Regions from separate parts of the Streptomyces sp. NPDC041191 genome, predicted to be linked through region 2. Evidence: riboswitches for the same ligand, from Rfam matches in the RefSeq annotation. Region 2 holds a riboswitch; the other holds the start of a gene.
What was found. A riboswitch is a leader RNA that binds a small molecule or an ion and turns the genes downstream of it on or off. The one in region 2 is predicted to bind glycine.

Region 1: it holds a riboswitch for glycine, as region 2 does, so the genes downstream of both, gcvT (glycine cleavage system aminomethyltransferase GcvT) here and gcvP (aminomethyl-transferring glycine dehydrogenase) in region 2, are expected to answer to the same signal.

What each region holds. Positions count from the first base shown of each region.
Region 1 covers NZ_JBVIZC010000007.1:117,793-126,196, reverse strand. The annotation lists gene ACZ6AQ_RS15775 (ABC transporter permease) at 1-780, opposite strand, end outside; gene ACZ6AQ_RS15770 (enhanced serine sensitivity protein SseB C-terminal domain-containing protein) at 1,131-1,958, opposite strand; gene ACZ6AQ_RS15765 (enhanced serine sensitivity protein SseB) at 2,049-2,789, opposite strand; gene ACZ6AQ_RS15760 (AAA family ATPase) at 3,045-3,707, opposite strand; glycine riboswitch at 3,875-3,974, shown strand; gene gcvT (glycine cleavage system aminomethyltransferase GcvT) at 4,130-5,254, shown strand; gene gcvH (glycine cleavage system protein GcvH) at 5,332-5,712, shown strand; gene ACZ6AQ_RS15745 (serine hydroxymethyltransferase) at 5,745-7,013, shown strand; gene ACZ6AQ_RS15740 (L-serine ammonia-lyase) at 7,171-8,404, shown strand, end outside.
Region 2 covers NZ_JBVIZC010000021.1:5,933-14,336, reverse strand. The annotation lists gene gcvP (aminomethyl-transferring glycine dehydrogenase) at 1-2,827, opposite strand, end outside; glycine riboswitch at 3,006-3,105, opposite strand; gene ACZ6AQ_RS28400 (PRC-barrel domain-containing protein) at 3,218-3,592, shown strand; gene ACZ6AQ_RS28395 (DNA polymerase IV) at 3,678-5,129, opposite strand; gene ACZ6AQ_RS28390 (MerR family transcriptional regulator) at 5,197-5,832, opposite strand; gene ACZ6AQ_RS28385 (bifunctional nuclease family protein) at 6,055-6,528, opposite strand; gene ftsR (transcriptional regulator FtsR) at 6,582-7,325, opposite strand; gene ACZ6AQ_RS28375 (FHA domain-containing protein) at 7,357-8,295, opposite strand; gene ACZ6AQ_RS28370 (DUF881 domain-containing protein) at 8,378-8,404, opposite strand, start outside.

The DNA.
Region 1 (8,404 bases), on a different contig from region 2:
GACCGTGATCGGCGCCACCAGGTTGGGCAGCAGCTCCTTGCGCAGGATGTAGAGGCGGCCCGCGCCCAGGCTCTGGGCGGCCTCCACGTACTCCCGGTTGCGCAGCGAGAGGGTCTGGCCCCGGACGATGCGGCCGACGTACGGCCAGCCGAAGAAGCCGATCACGACGACGAGGGCGCCGATGCGCACGCCCGAGCCCTCGATCCCGAGGAGTTCGTTGGGCAGCACCGAGACCAGCGCGATCGTGAAGAGCAGCTGCGGGAAGGCGAGCATGACGTCCATGACCCGGCTGAGGGCCGCGTCGATCCAGCCGCCGAAGTAGCCCGCGACGATGCCGAGGACGGTGCCGAGGGCGACCGCGAAGACCGCCGCGAGGAAGGCGACGAGCAGCGAGATCCGGGCGCCGTAGACGATGCGGCTGAAGACGTCGCGGCCGTTGACCGGCTCCACCCCGAGGAGGAAGTCGGAGCTGATGCCGCCCCAGGAGCCGATCGGGGTGCCGAACAGCGGGTCGATCCGATCCTCGTGGAACTCGTCCGGCGGATGGCCGAGGAGACCGACGATGAGCGGCGCGAAGACCGCGACCACGACGAGGAAGAGGACGACGAAGGCGCCGGCGAGGGCGAGCTTGTCGCGCTTGAGGCGGGTCCAGGCGATCTTCCAGGGCGAACGGCCCTGGATCTCCTTGTCGGGGAGGCCGGGGACGCCGGGGGCGGCGGGCGCGCCGTCGACGGTGGCGGTCGACGCACCCGCACTCGTCTCGTGCAGTGGTGCCGTCATCGTGGTGAGGACCCCTCTCGGCCGCCGGTAGCCGGCCCTTGCCCGCCGCGGGTGGCGGCTCGGTGGAACAACCTGCGGGGCACCTGCTCGAAAGGAGCCGGGTACCCGGTGTTCCGGGAGTCTTCAACGCGTTTGTGATCACCCGCCAGACCTGGCGGGGAATGGTTGCCCAAACGTGATGCGGTGCTGTGAATTCCGTTATGCGGACGGCACGCGGACGTGAGCGGACCAACTCGGGTCCTCTTCCCCGCAACCGGACATGTCGCCCAACGCGGCCTTCGACCTCTTGAATTGGGGCGAACGAAGAGCCGGGTCGGTTCCGCCGGGCCGTACGGGGCGGGAGGGGCGTCTCAGTATCCGGACGGAGCCGCCGGCGGGTATCCGTACCCCGGGGCGGCGGAGCCGCGGCCGGCGTGCGCCTCCCGGTCGTAGAAGGGGCGCGCGTTCGCCCGCAGCCAGAGGGCCACCGGGTCGTAGGCGTCGGAGAGGGCGACCGTCGAGACGGGCAGGCCGTCGGGGACGCCGCCGATGGACTGGCGCATCATCGTCCGGACCGTGTCGACGGCCGCCGGGGAGGTGTCGTAGAGGTCGAGCCCGATGACGAGGTACGGGGAGCCGAGCGCGGGCTGCACCCAGCCGCGGCGCAGCGCCCGGACGGCCGGGGTGCGGTGCGCGTTCTGGGTCAGCAGGGCGTAGAACTGGGGGATCTCCAGGGCGGGCTCGGTGACGCGCAGCGGCCCGGCGGGCATCCGGTCGAGGCCGGTGGCGATCCGGCGCAGGTCGGCCCAGGGGATGCCGACCCCGCCGCCGGGGGCGTGCGGGTTGAGCCAGACGCCCCAGCGGTCGGGGTAGAGGGCGCGGGCGATCTCCCGGCCGGTGACGAGTTCGTGGGCGCGGTTCCAGCCGGAGGCGGCGAGCTCCCGGGACGAGGTGACGCACGGCGCGTAGCCGAAGCCGTCGACCTCCATGTTCCCGTACTGGGCGTCGGGCGAGCCGGGCGAGCCCTGCCAGAGCAGCATCGTGAGCTCGCCGTCGGCGAGGGCGTGCAACAGCCCCTCGTACGCGTCGTAGCGTCCGGGTGCCACCTGGCTCAGCGCGTGCTCGACCTTCCCCCGGGCTCCCGGCTCCGCCCGGGCGGAGGAGGCCCCGTTGTCCTCGGCCGTGCCTGACGCGCTCACCCTGGTTCCGCCCCTCTTCCGTCCACCACGTGTGCGCGGCCGCGAGGTCCGCGCGGCCGCCGAGTCAGTTCAGCTTAAACAGGGGGCCGCTCACACGGCGGCGCGCTGGTAGAAGGGCCGCACCCGCTCCACCATCCAGTCCGCGACCGGGTCCTGCGCCAGGTCGAGCAGGATGAGGTTGACCGGCCAGGCCACCTCGACCCGACCGAGGGCGCGGCCGAGGGCGTCCAGGGGCTCGGTGCGGTCGGTGCCCTCCCAGCGGGAGAGCTGGACGCCGACGAAGAGGGCCGGTTCGGCGCCCTCGACGCTGGCGAGGGCGCGGCGGGCGGTGGTGACGATGCCGATGGCCTCGAACTCGGCGGAGGCCGCGGCGAGGAAGTCGACCGGGTCGTCCTGCCAGTCGGGCTCGAAGAGCCGGACGCGGCCGCCGGAGGCGGGCCCGTCGAGCGGGGTCCGGCCGGCGCGGCAGAGTTCGGCCACGGCGGGCGGGAGCAGCGGGACGCCGACGACGCCGCCGGGGTTCACGGCGATGCCGAGCTGCGGGGGCAGGCCGCGCGCGAAGTCGCGGGCGGGGGCGACGGCGAAGGACATGTGGTCGCCGACGCAGGCGCGGAACTGCTGCTCGGAGCTGAAGACGGGGGTGTAGGCCGCGCCGTCGAGCTCCAGGGTGGCGAGGTCCGGGCCGGTGCCGTCGGGGGCGCGGCCGTTGGGCAGGGGCACCCAGACCGGGCTGCGGCCGAGCACCTCGATCAGGCGGCCGCCCGCCCCGGGGTCGCCGAGCGAGGCGGCCAGCACCTCTTCCAGTTCGTTGCCCGGCCACGTCACGTCCACGGTCCCGTTCCCCTCCTCGCGCCGGCCTGCCGCTCCGGCCGCCCGGCAGCACCCTAACGCCGCCCCGGCACCGCCGTGGCCGGAAGGGAGGGGTACGGGCGTCCGGGACCGCCCCCTTCCGGCGGGCGGTCGGTCAGGACGGGCGGGCGGGCAGTCGGTCCGGACGGGCGGTCGGACGGTCGGTCCGGTCGGTCCGGACGGGCGGTCGGACGGGCGGCCCGGACGGACGGCCCCGGCGGCCGGCGGGCGCCCCCGTCAGGCGGCCTCCCGGAAGGTGATCGTCCGCAGGGTGTCGGCGGCGTCCCGGTCGAGGAGGGTCGCCGAGGCGCAGCCGTGCGGCAGCCGCCCCGACTCGACGGCCCTCAGCAACCGGCCGACCGCGCGGCGGTGGCGGGCGAAGGCGTACCCGGAGACGCCCCGGCCCCGGGCGTCCTGGCCCGCCCTCGCGGTGCCCGGGGGGACGTCCAGGAGGAGCAGGTGCAGGGCCCGGCCCCGGCGGCGGGCCTCGCGGGCGAGCCAGCCGCGCACCCAGGACTGGGTCCCGCAGTCGTGCACGATCACGCTCGCGCCGGAGCGCAGGGCGCGGCGCAGCCCGGCGTAGTGCGCGAGCCGGACCAGGGGGCGGTAGACGGCGTACGGCAGGAGCCGGGGCATCCGGGCCTCCCACCGCTCGCGGGCGTCCTGGGAGTCGATGCCGCGCCCTTCGGCGGCCCGCCGCATGAGGGTGGACTTGCCGCTGCCGGGGAGCCCGGAGACGACCACGAGGTCGCCCGGGGCGAAGGCGAGGGTGCGGGGGCCCCGGCCGCCGCGCTCGCGCAGGTCCCGCAGGATCCGGCCCCGCCCCCGGGTCCGGGCACGGGCTCGCCGGGACGGTATGCCGGTACCCGCCGCGCAGGCGCCGGTGTGCTGGATCGTCATCGCGTCTCCCCCTGCCGGGCCTCGGGAGGCCCTTCCCAAGAAGTGTAAAGAAACGGTAATGGGACACAAGCGATTTGCCGCGCCGACACCGCGTGCAATGATGTGCCCGCCAGGACCGGACAGGCCCTGCACGGGCACGATCGCCCTACAACCGCATACCGGCCGCTCGAATCCGCGCGGGAGAGTTCCGGGGCACAGTCTGCGCCCGGACGCCGAAGGAGCAAGACCCTCCCTTGAATCTCTCAGGCCCCGTACCGCGCGGATGAGGCAGATCTGAAAAGCGGGACGCCGTCGCGTCCCCACCCAAGGTGCAAGCCGGGGATGCCCCCGGTGAACCTCTCAGGTTCCATGACAGATGGGGAGGACGTCCTCGCCCGTCATGTCTTCGTCACCGAACGCCCTTGGGACCCGGGAGCCACCCCATGACCACCGCCCCCCGCCTCACCGCCCTCGACGCCCTGCACCGTTCCCTGGGCGCGACCATGACCGACTTCGCGGGCTGGGACATGCCCCTGCGGTACGGCAGCGAGCGCGACGAGCACCACGCCGTCCGCACCCGGGCCGGTCTCTTCGACCTCTCCCACATGGGCGAGATCACCGTCACCGGGCCGCAGGCCGTCGACCTGCTCGACTTCGCCCTGGTCGGCAACATCTCCACGGTGGGCGCCGGCCGCGCCCGGTACACGATGATCTGCCGCGAGGACGGCGGCATCCTGGACGACCTGATCGTCTACCGCCTGGGCGGGACCGGGGCCCCCGAGTACATGGTGGTGGCCAACGCCTCCAACGCCCAGACCGTCCTGGACGTCCTCACCGAGCGCGCGGCCGGCTTCGACGCCGAGGTCCGCGACGACCGCGACGCGTACGCCCTGATCGCGATCCAGGGCCCGGAGTCCGCCGGCGTCCTGAAGTCGGTGACCGACGCCGACCTGGACGGCCTGAAGTACTACGCCGGCCTGCCGGGCACGGTCGCGGGCGTGCCCGCCCTGATCGCCCGCACCGGCTACACCGGCGAGGACGGCTTCGAGCTCTTCCTGAAGCCCGAGCACGCCGAGGGCGTCTGGAAGGCCCTGACCGTGGCGGGCGAGGGCGTCGGCCTGATCCCCTGCGGCCTGTCCTGCCGCGACACGCTCCGCCTGGAGGCGGGCATGCCGCTCTACGGCCACGAGCTGACCACCGGTCTCACCCCCTTCGACGCGGGCCTCGGCCGGGTCGTGAAGTTCGAGAAGCCGGGCGACTTCGTGGGCCGCAAGGCGCTGGAGGCCGCCGCCGAGCGCGCCGAGACCGCCCCGCCGCGCAGGCTGGTCGGCCTGGTCGCCGAGGGCCGCCGGGTCCCCCGCGCCGGCTTCTCCGTCGTCAAGGACGGCGAGGTCGTCGGCGAGGTCACCTCCGGCGCCCCGTCCCCGACCCTCGGGAAGCCGATCGCGATGGCGTACGTGGACGCGGCGCACGCGGAGCCCGGCACGCCGGGCGTGGGCGTGGACGTCCGGGGCACCCACGAGCCGTACGAGGTCGTGGCGCTGCCCTTCTACAAGCGCCGGAAGTGACGCGTCCGTCCCACCCGGCGTCTCACCCCGCAAGACCGACGTTCCTCAGCACTCCCCCGATCCAGGAGAATCAGGTCATGAGCAACCCCCAGCAGCTGCGCTACACCAAGGAGCACGAGTGGCTCTCGGACGCCGAGGACGGCGTCGCGACGGTCGGCATCACGGAGTTCGCGGCCAACGCGCTCGGTGACGTCGTCTACGCCCAGCTCCCCGAGGTCGGCTCCACCGTCACCGCGGGCGAGACCTGCGGCGAGCTGGAGTCGACGAAGTCCGTGAGCGACCTGTACTCCCCCGTCTCGGGTGAGGTCGTCGCCGCCAACCAGGACGTGGTGGACGACCCGTCCCTGGTGAACACGGCTCCGTTCGAGGGCGGCTGGCTGTTCAAGGTGCGCGTCGCGGGTGAGCCGGACGACCTGCTCACCGCCGACGAGTACGCCGCGTTCTCCGCCGGGAACTGAGACCGGGCCCGAGACCCCCTAGGGATCGATTCATGTCGCTTCTGAACACCCCCCTCCACGAGCTGGACCCCGACGTCGCCGCCGCCGTCGACGCCGAGCTCCGCCGTCAGCAGTCCACCCTGGAAATGATCGCCTCGGAGAACTTCGCTCCGGTCGCGGTCATGGAGGCCCAGGGCTCCGTCCTCACCAACAAGTACGCCGAGGGCTACCCGGGGCGCCGCTACTACGGCGGCTGCGAGCACGTCGACGTGGCCGAGCAGATCGCCATCGACCGGATCAAGGACCTGTTCGGCGCCGAGTACGCCAACGTCCAGCCCCACTCCGGCGCCTCCGCGAACCAGGCCGCCCTCTTCGCGCTCGCCCAGCCGGGCGACACGATCCTGGGCCTGGACCTGGCGCACGGCGGCCACCTCACCCACGGCATGCGCCTGAACTTCTCCGGCAAGCAGTTCAACGTGGTCGCGTACCACGTGGACGGGGCCGGTCTGGTCGACATGGCCGAGGTCGAGCGCCTCGCCAAGGAGCACCGCCCGAAGGTGATCATCGCCGGCTGGTCGGCGTACCCGCGCCGGCTGGACTTCGCCGAGTTCCGCCGGATCGCGGACGAGGTCGGCGCCCACCTGTGGGTCGACATGGCCCACTTCGCGGGCCTGGTCGCCGCCGGTCTGCACCCGAACCCGGTCGAGCACGCGGACGTGGTGACCTCCACCACGCACAAGACGCTCGGCGGCCCCCGCGGCGGCGTCATCCTGGCGAAGAAGGAGTTCGCGAAGAAGCTGAACTCCTCGGTCTTCCCCGGTTTCCAGGGCGGCCCGCTGGAGCACGTGATCGCGGCCAAGGCCGTCTCCTTCAAGGTCGCGGCCTCGGAGGAGTTCAAGGAGCGCCAGGAGCGCACCCTGGAGGGCGCCCGGATCATCGCCGAGCGCCTGGTCCAGGACGACGTGACCGCCCACGGCGTCTCGGTCCTGTCCGGCGGCACGGACGTGCACCTGCTCCTGGTCGACCTGCGCGACTCGGAGCTGGACGGCCAGCAGGCCGAGGACCGGCTCCACGAGGTCGGCATCACGGTCAACCGGAACGCGGTCCCCAACGACCCGCGTCCCCCGATGGTCACCTCGGGCCTGCGCATCGGCACGCCGGCGCTCGCGACCCGCGGTTTCGGGGCCGAGGACTTCCACGAGGTGGCGGACGTCATCGCCGAGACCCTGAAGCCGGGCTTCGACGCCGGGAAGGCCGAGGCCCTCAAGGCCCGGGTGACCGCCCTCGCGGACAAGCACCCGCTGTACCCCGGCCTGAAGTGATCCCGCAGTAATTTCGTACGCTTTTGTTCGTACGGACATCCGGGGCACCGCGCACACTGGAACACGGGCGCGGTGCCCCGACCCATGTCCCCCGTCCACGCGCTTTCTGCACCACCCCGGCAGACAACGACGTCCAGCCCCCACAAGGAGTCCTCCCGTGGCCATCTCGGTCTTCGACCTGTTCTCGATCGGCATCGGTCCGTCGAGCTCCCACACGGTGGGCCCGATGCGCGCGGCCCGGATGTTCGCCCGCCGGCTGAAGAACGAGGGCCTCCTCGCCCACACGGCGAAGGTACGGGCGGAGCTGTACGGCTCCCTGGGCGCGACCGGCCACGGCCACGGCACCCCGAAGGCGGTCCTGCTCGGCCTGGAGGGGAACTCGCCCCGCACGGTCGACGTGGAGCACGCGGACGAGGAGTTCGAGCGGATCAGGGCGAGCGGCCGGATCAACCTGCTGGGCGCTCACGAGATCCCGTTCTCGTTCGACGACGACCTGGTCCTGCACCGCCGCAAGGCCCTGCCGTACCACGCCAACGGCATGACGGTCTTCGCGTACGACGCGGAGGGCGGGCTCCTCCTGGAGAAGACGTACTACTCGGTCGGCGGCGGCTTCGTCGTCGACGAGGACGCCGTCGCGGGCGAGAACCCGATCGTCCCGGACGACACCGTCCTGAAGTACCCGTTCCGGACCGGCGACGAGTTGCTGCGCCTCGCCCGGGAGACCGGCCTGTCGATCTCGGCGATGATGCTGGAGAACGAGAAGGCGTGGCGCACCGAGGAGGAGATCCGGGCGGGCCTGCTGGAGATCTGGCGGGTCATGCAGTCCTGCGTCGCGCGCGGCATGTCCCGCGAGGGCATCCTGCCCGGCGGCCTGAAGGTGCGCCGGCGTGCCGCGAACTCCGCCCGCAAGCTGCGCTCCGAGGGGAACCCGGAGGCGCACGCCATGGAGTGGACCACCCTGTACGCGATGGCGGTGAACGAGGAGAACGCGGCGGGCGGCCGGGTGGTCACCGCCCCGACGAACGGCGCGGCCGGCATCATCCCCGCCGTCCTGCACTACTACATGAACTTCGGGGCCGGCAGCGCCTCCCCGGAGGAAAAGGAAGACGGCGTGGTCCGCTTCCTCCTCGCGGCCGGCGCGATCGGCATGCTCTTCAAGGAGAACGCCTCGATCTCCGGCGCCGAGGTCGGCTGCCAGGGCGAGGTCGGCTCGGCCTGCTCGATGGCGGCGGGCGCCCTGGCCGAGGTCCTGGGCGGCTCCCCGGAGCAGGTGGAGAACGCGGCCGAGATCGGCATGGAGCACAACCTGGGCCTGACCTGCGACCCGGTCGGCGGTCTGGTCCAGATCCCCTGCATCGAGCGCAACGGCATGGCGGCGGTCAAGGCGGTCA
Region 2 (8,404 bases):
CGCCGTCGATCCGGCGCACCGGCGGCCAGTACTTGTCGGCGGCCGAGACGCCCGCCGGGAAGACGGCCTCGTCACGGGTGTACGGGTGGTCCCACCCGCCGCCGAGGGCGGCCGCGGTGTGCGGGGCGTTGCGCAGCGGGTTGTCGTCCGCGGGCCACTCGCCCGCGGCGACCTTCTCGATCTCGGCCCGGATCGCGATCATCGTGTCGCAGAAGCGGTCCAGCTCGGTCAGGTCCTCGGACTCGGTCGGCTCGATCATCAGCGTGCCGGCCACCGGGAAGGACATCGTCGGCGCGTGGAAGCCGTAGTCGATGAGGCGCTTGGCGATGTCGTCGACGGTGACGCCGGTCTCCTTGGACAGCGGGCGCAGGTCCACGATGCACTCGTGGGCGACCAGGCCGGCCGGACCGGTGTAGAGGACCGGGAAGTGCGGCTCCAGGCGCTTGGCGATGTAGTTCGCCGCGAGCACCGCGACCTGGGTGGCCCGCTTGAGGCCCTCGCCGCCCATCAGGCGCACGTACGACCACGAGATCGGCAGGATGCCGGCGGAGCCCCACGGGGCGGCCGAGATCGGGCCGACGCCGGTCTCCGGACCCGCGGTGGGCTGGAGCGGGTGGTTCGGCAGGTACGGGGCGAGGTGGGCGCGCACGCCGACCGGGCCGACGCCGGGGCCGCCGCCGCCGTGCGGGATGCAGAAGGTCTTGTGCAGGTTCAGGTGCGAGACGTCGCCGCCGAAGTGCCCCGGCTTGGCCAGGCCGACCAGGGCGTTGAGGTTGGCGCCGTCGACGTACACCTGGCCGCCGGCCTCGTGGACCTCGGCGCAGATGTCGGCGACGTGCTCCTCGAAGACGCCGTGCGTCGACGGGTAGGTGATCATCAGCACGGACAGCTCGTCACGGTACTGGGCGATCTTGGCCCGCAGGTCCTCGATGTCGACCTCGCCGTCGTCGGCGGTCCTCACCACGACGACCATCATGCCGGCCATCACCGCGGAGGCGGCGTTGGTGCCGTGCGCGGAGGACGGGATGAGGCAGACGGTGCGCTGCTCGTCGCCGTTGGCCCGGTGGTACGCGCGGACGGCGAGCAGACCGGCCAGCTCGCCCTGCGAACCGGCGTTGGGCTGGATCGACACCTTGTCGTAGCCGGTGACCTCGGCGAGGCGCTCCTCCAGCTCGGTGATGAGCGTGAGGTAGCCCTGCGCCTGCTCGACCGGGGCGAAGGGGTGGATCTGGCCGAACTCGGGCCAGGTCACCGGCTCCATCTCGGTGGTCGCGTTCAGCTTCATCGTGCAGGAGCCGAGCGGGATCATGCCGCGGTCGAGCGCGTAGTCGCGGTCGGCGAGCCGGCGCAGGTAGCGCAGCATGGAGGTCTCGGAGCGGTGCGCGTGGAAGACCGGGTGCGTCAGGTACGCGTCGGAGCGCAGCAGACCGGCGGGCAGCGCGTCCTCGGTGACGGCGTCCAGGGACTCGACGTCGGCGGTGACGCCGAAGGCGGCCCAGACGGCGGCGAGCTGGTCGCGGCCGGTGGTCTCGTCGCAGGAGACGGAGACGTGGTCGGCGTCGGCGCGGTGGAGGTTGACACCGGCCTCGCGGGCGGCGGCGACGACCTCGTCGGCCCTGCCGGGGACGCGGGCGGTGAGGGTGTCGAAGAAGGCGTCCCCGGTGAGCTCGACGCCCCCGGCGCGCAGGCCGGCGGCGAGGATCGCGGCGTACCGGTGGGTGCGGAGCGCGATGCCCTTGAGGCCCTCGGGGCCGTGGTAGACGGCGTACATGCCGGCCATGACGGCGAGCAGCACCTGCGCGGTGCAGATGTTGCTGGTGGCCTTCTCGCGGCGGATGTGCTGCTCGCGGGTCTGGAGCGCCAGGCGGTACGCGCGGTTGCCGTCGGCGTCGACGGACACGCCCACGAGGCGGCCGGGCAGGGAGCGGGCGTGCTTGTCCTGGACGGCCATGTAGCCGGCGTGCGGCCCGCCGAAGCCCATGGGGACGCCGAACCGCTGCGTGGTGCCGACGGCGATGTCGGCCCCCAGCTCGCCGGGCGAGGTGAGCAGGGTGAGCGCGAGGAGGTCGGCGGCGACGGTGACGATCGCGCCGAGCTCGTGGGCCGCGTCGATCAGCGGCTTGATGTCGCGGACGGCGCCGGAGGCACCGGGGTACTGGACGAGCACGCCGAAGACGCCGCGCTCGGCGGCCTCAGCGGGGATGCCCTCGCTCAGGTCGGCGACGACGACCTCGACGCCGGTCGGCTCGGCGCGGGTCTCGATGACGGCGATCGTCTGCGGCAGGGCGTCGGCGTCGACCAGGAAGACGCCGTTCTTGACCTTGCCGACGCGGCGGGACAGGGCCATGGCCTCGGCGGCGGCGGTGCCCTCGTCCAGGAGGGAGGCGCCGGAGGTGGGCAGACCGGTCAGGTCGGCGACCATCGTCTGGAAGTTCAGCAGGGCCTCCAGGCGGCCCTGGGAGATCTCCGGCTGGTACGGCGTGTAGGCCGTGTACCAGGCGGGGTTCTCCATCACGTTCCGCAGGATCACCGGCGGGGTGAAGGTGCCGTAGTAGCCGAGGCCGATCATCGGGGCGAGGACCTGGTTGCGGTCGGCGAGCGTCCGCAGCTCGGCGAGGACCTCGGCCTCGGTGCGCGCGGCCGGCAGGCCCAGCGCCTCGGCGTTCTTGATCACGTCCGGCACCGCGGCGGCCGTGAGCTCGTCGAGCGAGCCGTAACCGACCTGGGCGAGCATCTTGGCCCGGGCCTCGGCATCGGGCCCGATGTGCCGCTGCTCGAACGGGATGCCCTGTTCGAGTTCGGAGAGCGGAATGCGGTTGGCGGTCATGTACGGAGGCCTCCTGGTCGTCACGACCTGCGAGGGGCACCACGGCGCGGGTGCCCGGACGGCCTCCCCCTCTGTCATCTCAACCTGAGAGTTTCACCGGCACGCCTCGCGGCACGCCGGCTTTCACCGTCGGTGAGAGCGCATGCCGTCGGACATCCGCTCTGCTTTCCAGAGTGACCTCGTCCGCGCGGTACAGGGGCCTGAGAGATTCCGGGGAGGATTTGCTCCTTCGGCGTCCACCGGAAGGTTTCTCCGGGGGACTCTCCCGCACGGGGTCGACAGCCACGCCCAGCCTACCAGCGCGACGGTGACCCCCTTCGCTCAAGTGGCCGACATCCCGGATGTGCCCTTTGGTAGGGGGTAGAGGAGCCGCGACCCTTTGGAGGGACCGTGCAGACCGACATCGATCCGCGCAGCCTGATCGGCCGCAAGGCGTTCGACCGCGACGGGAACAAGATCGGGACCGTCGACGAGGTGTACCTGGACGACGCGACCGGCGTACCGGAGTGGGCCGCCGTCCGCACCGGTCTGTTCAGCCGGGACGCCTTCGTCCCCCTGGAGCCGAGCGACCTGCTCGACGACGGCCTCCACGTCCCGTTCGCACGCGCCCTCATCAAGGACGCCCCGGACTTCGGCGTGGGCCGTCACCTCTCGCCGGAACAGGAACTCCAGCTCTACCGCCACTACGGCCTCGCCCTCCCCTCCTCCCCCGCGGACCACCCGGACAAGGACTTCGGACACCTGGCGGGCCAGGAAGGCGCCTGACCCGGTCCGGCCGCCCCGCGGGACGGTCCGGGACCCACCGGGGACGCGGGCGTCCGGGAGACCTCCCTCCCTTCCCGTCCGGCCGTCACGGGCGGGACGGGAAGGGGTCCGGACCGGGCCCGTCCCCGTGTCCCGCGACCGCCGGCGGCACGGCGCCGCCCACCGGCGTTCCCCGCCTCACCAGCGGCAGCGCCTCCCCCGCCGTCAGCTCCGGATCGTCCACGGCGAACGTCCGCACCCGCCCCGGCGCCGACCACGGCTCCTCGAACCGCACCGTGACCCGCCCGATCCCGCTCCCCTGCACCCAGCCGGCCCCGTACACGGCGTGCCGCACGTCGTGCCCGGGTGTCCAGTGGCGTTCCACCGGCCCGGCGGCCCCGGCGGTCTCCGCCCCCGCCACGCCGTCCGTCCGCGCCGCGCCGTCCGCCTCCCCTGCGGTCCTCTCCCCCGCCGCTTCCGCCGCCGCCTCCGCCTGGGCGAACAGGTCCTCCTGCGTGTAGTCCGCGAGCCCGCTCACCCCCACCCCCAGCAGCCGCACGCCCCCCGTGGTGTCCACCGCGTCGAGCAGCCGCCCGGCGGCCTCCCGCACGACCCCGAGGGCGTCCGTCGGCCCCCGCAGCGTCTCGGACCGGGTCAGCGTCGAGAAGTCGAACCTCCGGACCTTCAGGACGATCGTGCGCCCCGAGTGGCCCGACGCCCGCAGCCGCCCCACGCACCGCTCGGCGAGACGCTCGACCTCGGCCCGGATCCGCGTCCGGTCGTGCAGGTCCACGTCGAAGGTGTCCTCGACCGAGACGGACTTGGCGTCCCGCTCGGCCACCACGGCCCGGTCGTCGTACCCCTGCGCCATCCGGTACAGCGAGGCCCCGTGCGCCCGGCCGAGGAGCCGTACGAGTTCGTCCTCGCCCGCCTCCGCGAGGTCGGAGACCGTGGTCATCCCGGCCCTGCGCAGGTGCTCCCCGGTCGCCGGCCCGACGCCGGGGAGGATGCGTACGGAACGCGGCCCCAGAAGCTCCCGCTCGGTCCCGGGCTCGATGAGGACGAGCCCGTTCGGCTTCGCCTCCTCGGAGGCGATCTTCGCGATCATCTTGGACGCGGCGAGCCCCACCGACCCCGTCAGCCCCGTCGTCGCCAGGATGTCGGCCCGCAGCCGCTCCCCCGCGGCCCGCGCGCTCGCGGGGTCGTCGGCGACGCCCCCCGCCTCCAGGTCCACGAACGCCTCGTCGAGGCTGAGGGGCTCCACGAGCGGGGAGAGGCGCCCGAGCAGCTCCATGACCTGCTCGCTGATCGACCGGTAGAAGGAGAAGCGCGGTACGAGGTAGGCCGCGTTCGGCGCGAGCCGTCGCGCCTGCCCCATCGGCATCGCGGAGTGGACCCCGAAGCGGCGTGCCTCGTACGACGCGGTGGCCACCACTCCCCGGGGTCCGAGACCGCCGACGACCACGGGCTTCCCGCGCAGGCTGGGCTTCGCCGCCTGCTCGGCCGCGGCGAAGAACGCGTCCATGTCGAGGTGCAGGATCGTCGGCGCGGCTCTCACGGGTCCGATGCTGCCCTACGCCACTGACAACGCCCCACCGGCCCCGGGAGCGCGGCGGGCCGCGGTCTCAGACCGCCCTGTCCCTGCGCCGCCTGGCCAGCTCGTCCCCCGGGTTGTGTCCCACGAGGGTCTCGCCGGTGTCCACCCGCTCCCCGTGGAGCTGCGACAGCGCCGTCTCCACGTCCCGCCAGACCACCCCGACGGCGATGCCGAAGACGCCCTGTCCGCCCTGGAGCAGGTCCACGACCTCGTCGGGCGAGGAGCACTCGTAGACGGTGGCCCCGTCGCTCATGAGCGTCATCCGCTCCAGGTCGCGGAAGCCCCGGGCCCGCAGGTGCTGCACGGCGGCCCGGATGTTCTGCAGGGCCACCCCGGTGTCGAGGAAACGCTTGACGATCTTCAGGACGACGACGTCGCGGAAGCTGTAGAGCCGCTGCGTGCCCGACCCGTACGCGGGCCGCACGCTCGGCTCCACGAGCCCGGTGCGTGCCCAGTAGTCCAGTTGGCGGTAGGTGATCCCGGCGGCCGCACAGGCCGTGGGACCGCGGTAGCCGACCCCTTCGTCCGGCACGCCCGGCACGCCCGGCACGCCCGCACCGGCGTCCGTACCGAAGTCGCCCACACTGCCGTGAAGCGGATACGGAGCGCTCTCCCCGGACACCCGTCCGAGGGAGCTGCCTGCCGTACCGTCCGCGCTGCTCATCACGCCGACCCTCCGTCCTTGACCTGCCCACACGAAGGTAGGCAGTCACTCGGGGTGCGTCAACGATCGCCACACTCGGCACGCCGAGTGATAATCACCCTGAGAGTGGTTTCCCGTATCTCTCTTCGGGGAAAGGCTACTCGAATGCTCTGACAGCGCCCCGCGAACGGCCTTCGGCCGTACCGCCCGGTCACCGGTCCCGCCGGTAACCGGCGGCCGGTCTCACTGACTGTTGGTCCCGAAGTCCTCCGGCGAGATCTGATCGAGGAATTCGCGGAACTTCTCCACCTCGTCCTCCTGCTCGTCCGGGATCGCGATGCCGGCGTCGTCCAGGACGCCGTCGCTGCCGAAGATCGGCGTACCGGTCCGGAGGGCCAGCGCTATCGCGTCGGACGGCCGCGCACTCACCTCGACGCCGCTGGCGAAGACCAGTTCGGCGTAGAAGACCCCGTCACGCAGATCCGTGATGCGGACTTCGGTGAGTTCCTGCCCCACGGCCTCCAGCACGTCCTTGAAGAGGTCGTGCGTCAGCGGTCGCGGAGGCGTCATCCCTTGCTGGGCGAAGGCGATCGCCGTCGCCTCACCCGGTCCGATCCAGATGGGGAGGAACCGATCGCCTCCCACTTCACGCAGGAGCACGATCGGCTGGTTGGAGGGCATTTCCACGCGGACACCCACAACGTCGAGCTCGTTCACACAGCAACCCTAGGACGTGCCCGCCCGGTTTGGATAGTCGGGCCCCTCCCGGGTCACTGCGAGCGGATGCCCAGAGCGATCTGCACCAGGGCCGCATGGAGCCGTACCGACTGCGCGGCCAGCTCCTTGGCGGTGGCCTCCGCATGGGCCCTGGTCTGCGGGTTCCGGTGCCGGCGCAGCGGCGCGACCACCTGTTCGATCAACCCGGCCTCCCGGTCGGCGCCCGCCTTGACGGCCCGCAGGTGCCGGGGTTCCAGACCGAACCTCCCCAGATCCGCGACGAGCCGCGCGACGGTGACGGTCTCGGCGTCGTAGCCCCCGCCCGGCGCCTCGGCGATCAGGCCGTACGACTCCCACTCGGCGAGTTCGGCCTCGGTCACCTCGGCGGCGGCGAGCAGCTCGGCCCGGTCGAGCCGCGTGGCGGCCGGCGGCTCCGCCTCCTGCTCCCAGGGCCCCTCCAGGGGGTCCCGTCGGCGCCCGGGCGCCGGAAGCCGGACCTGCTCCCCCCGGGCGAGGGCGTCGAGGTGCTCGCGGATGACCTTCAGCGGGAGATAGTGGTCCCGCTGCATCCGCAGGATCTGGGCGAGTCGCTCCACGTCCTGCGGGCTGAACTTCCGGTATCCGGAGGCCGTCCGCCGGGGCTCGACGAGCCCCTCGGCCTCCAGGAACCGGATCTTGGAGATGGTCACTTCGGGAAACTCGTCGCGCAGCTGGTTCAGCACCGTGCCGATGCTGACCAGCCTGTCGCCCTCGGCGGCGGCGCCGAATCCGGCACCGCCCGTCGGTGTTCGCAGCATGGACCTTCCCTGAAGGGGCTTCTCCGAGGCGTCACACGCCCCGCTGGTTCGCATAGAAGACCAGCCGGTACTTGCCGATCTGGACCTCGTCGCCGCTGGACAGGACGACCGACTCGATCGGCTCGCGGTTGACGTAGGTGCCGTTGAGGCTGCCCACGTCGGAGACGGTGAAGCTGCCGTCCTGCGCCCGCCGGAACTCCACGTGGCGCCGGGAGACCGTGACGTCGTCCAGGAAGATGTCGCTCTGCGGATGACGGCCGGCCGTCGTCAGCTCGCCGTCGAGGAGGAACCGGCTGCCGGAGTTCGGCCCCCGGCGCGCCACGAGCAGGGCGGAACCCGGCGGCAGCGCCTCCACGGCCGCCAGCGTCTCGGGAGAGAGCGAGGGCAGCGCGGTCTGGCCGGTGACCTCCGCGTCGTAGGCCTCCAGGCCCGAGATGGAGATCGTGGAGGTCGTCTCCGACGCGCGCTCGGGCACGGCCCCGCCCCGCAGCGGCGTACCGCAGTGGGAGCAGAAACGGCTGTCGGCCGCGTTCCGGTGACCGCACCTCGTACAGACCGGCATGGACGCACCCTCCTGCCGCGGCTGCCCCGCCGAGGTCTGTGTCGCGTACGGGTCGGAGGAAAACCCTCCACCTGTACCCGAGGTCGATGGTTCTCCGAAACCTATGCGGGCGGCCCCGGCGGGGTCAACAGAGGACGCGCCCGGTGTGCCCGGAATGTCACCGCCCCGGCCCTCGACCTCGTCGCGGAAGAGCGGGCGCTCCTCCCCCTGCTCCTCGCTCTGGTGGCGCGGCGCGCGGTGCCGGGCGTTGCCGCCGTCCTCGCGTCCGCTCTTGCCGAACAACTTCGCAAACAACTTCACGGGCGATTCCCCTTGACCGAAACAGACCCGCCCGTGGGGCAGGACGAACCGAGATCCATCACACCTGCCGACCCGGACACCTTCACAACGTCCGTATCCTCCGGACAGTTTCCACCAAGCACCACCATTGTGGTGCGCCGACCCCCCGCAACGCCCCGCGCTTGTCGCGGGACCCTTCTCGCACGCCTCCTCACCGCGAGGACGACTGAGCGTAGTC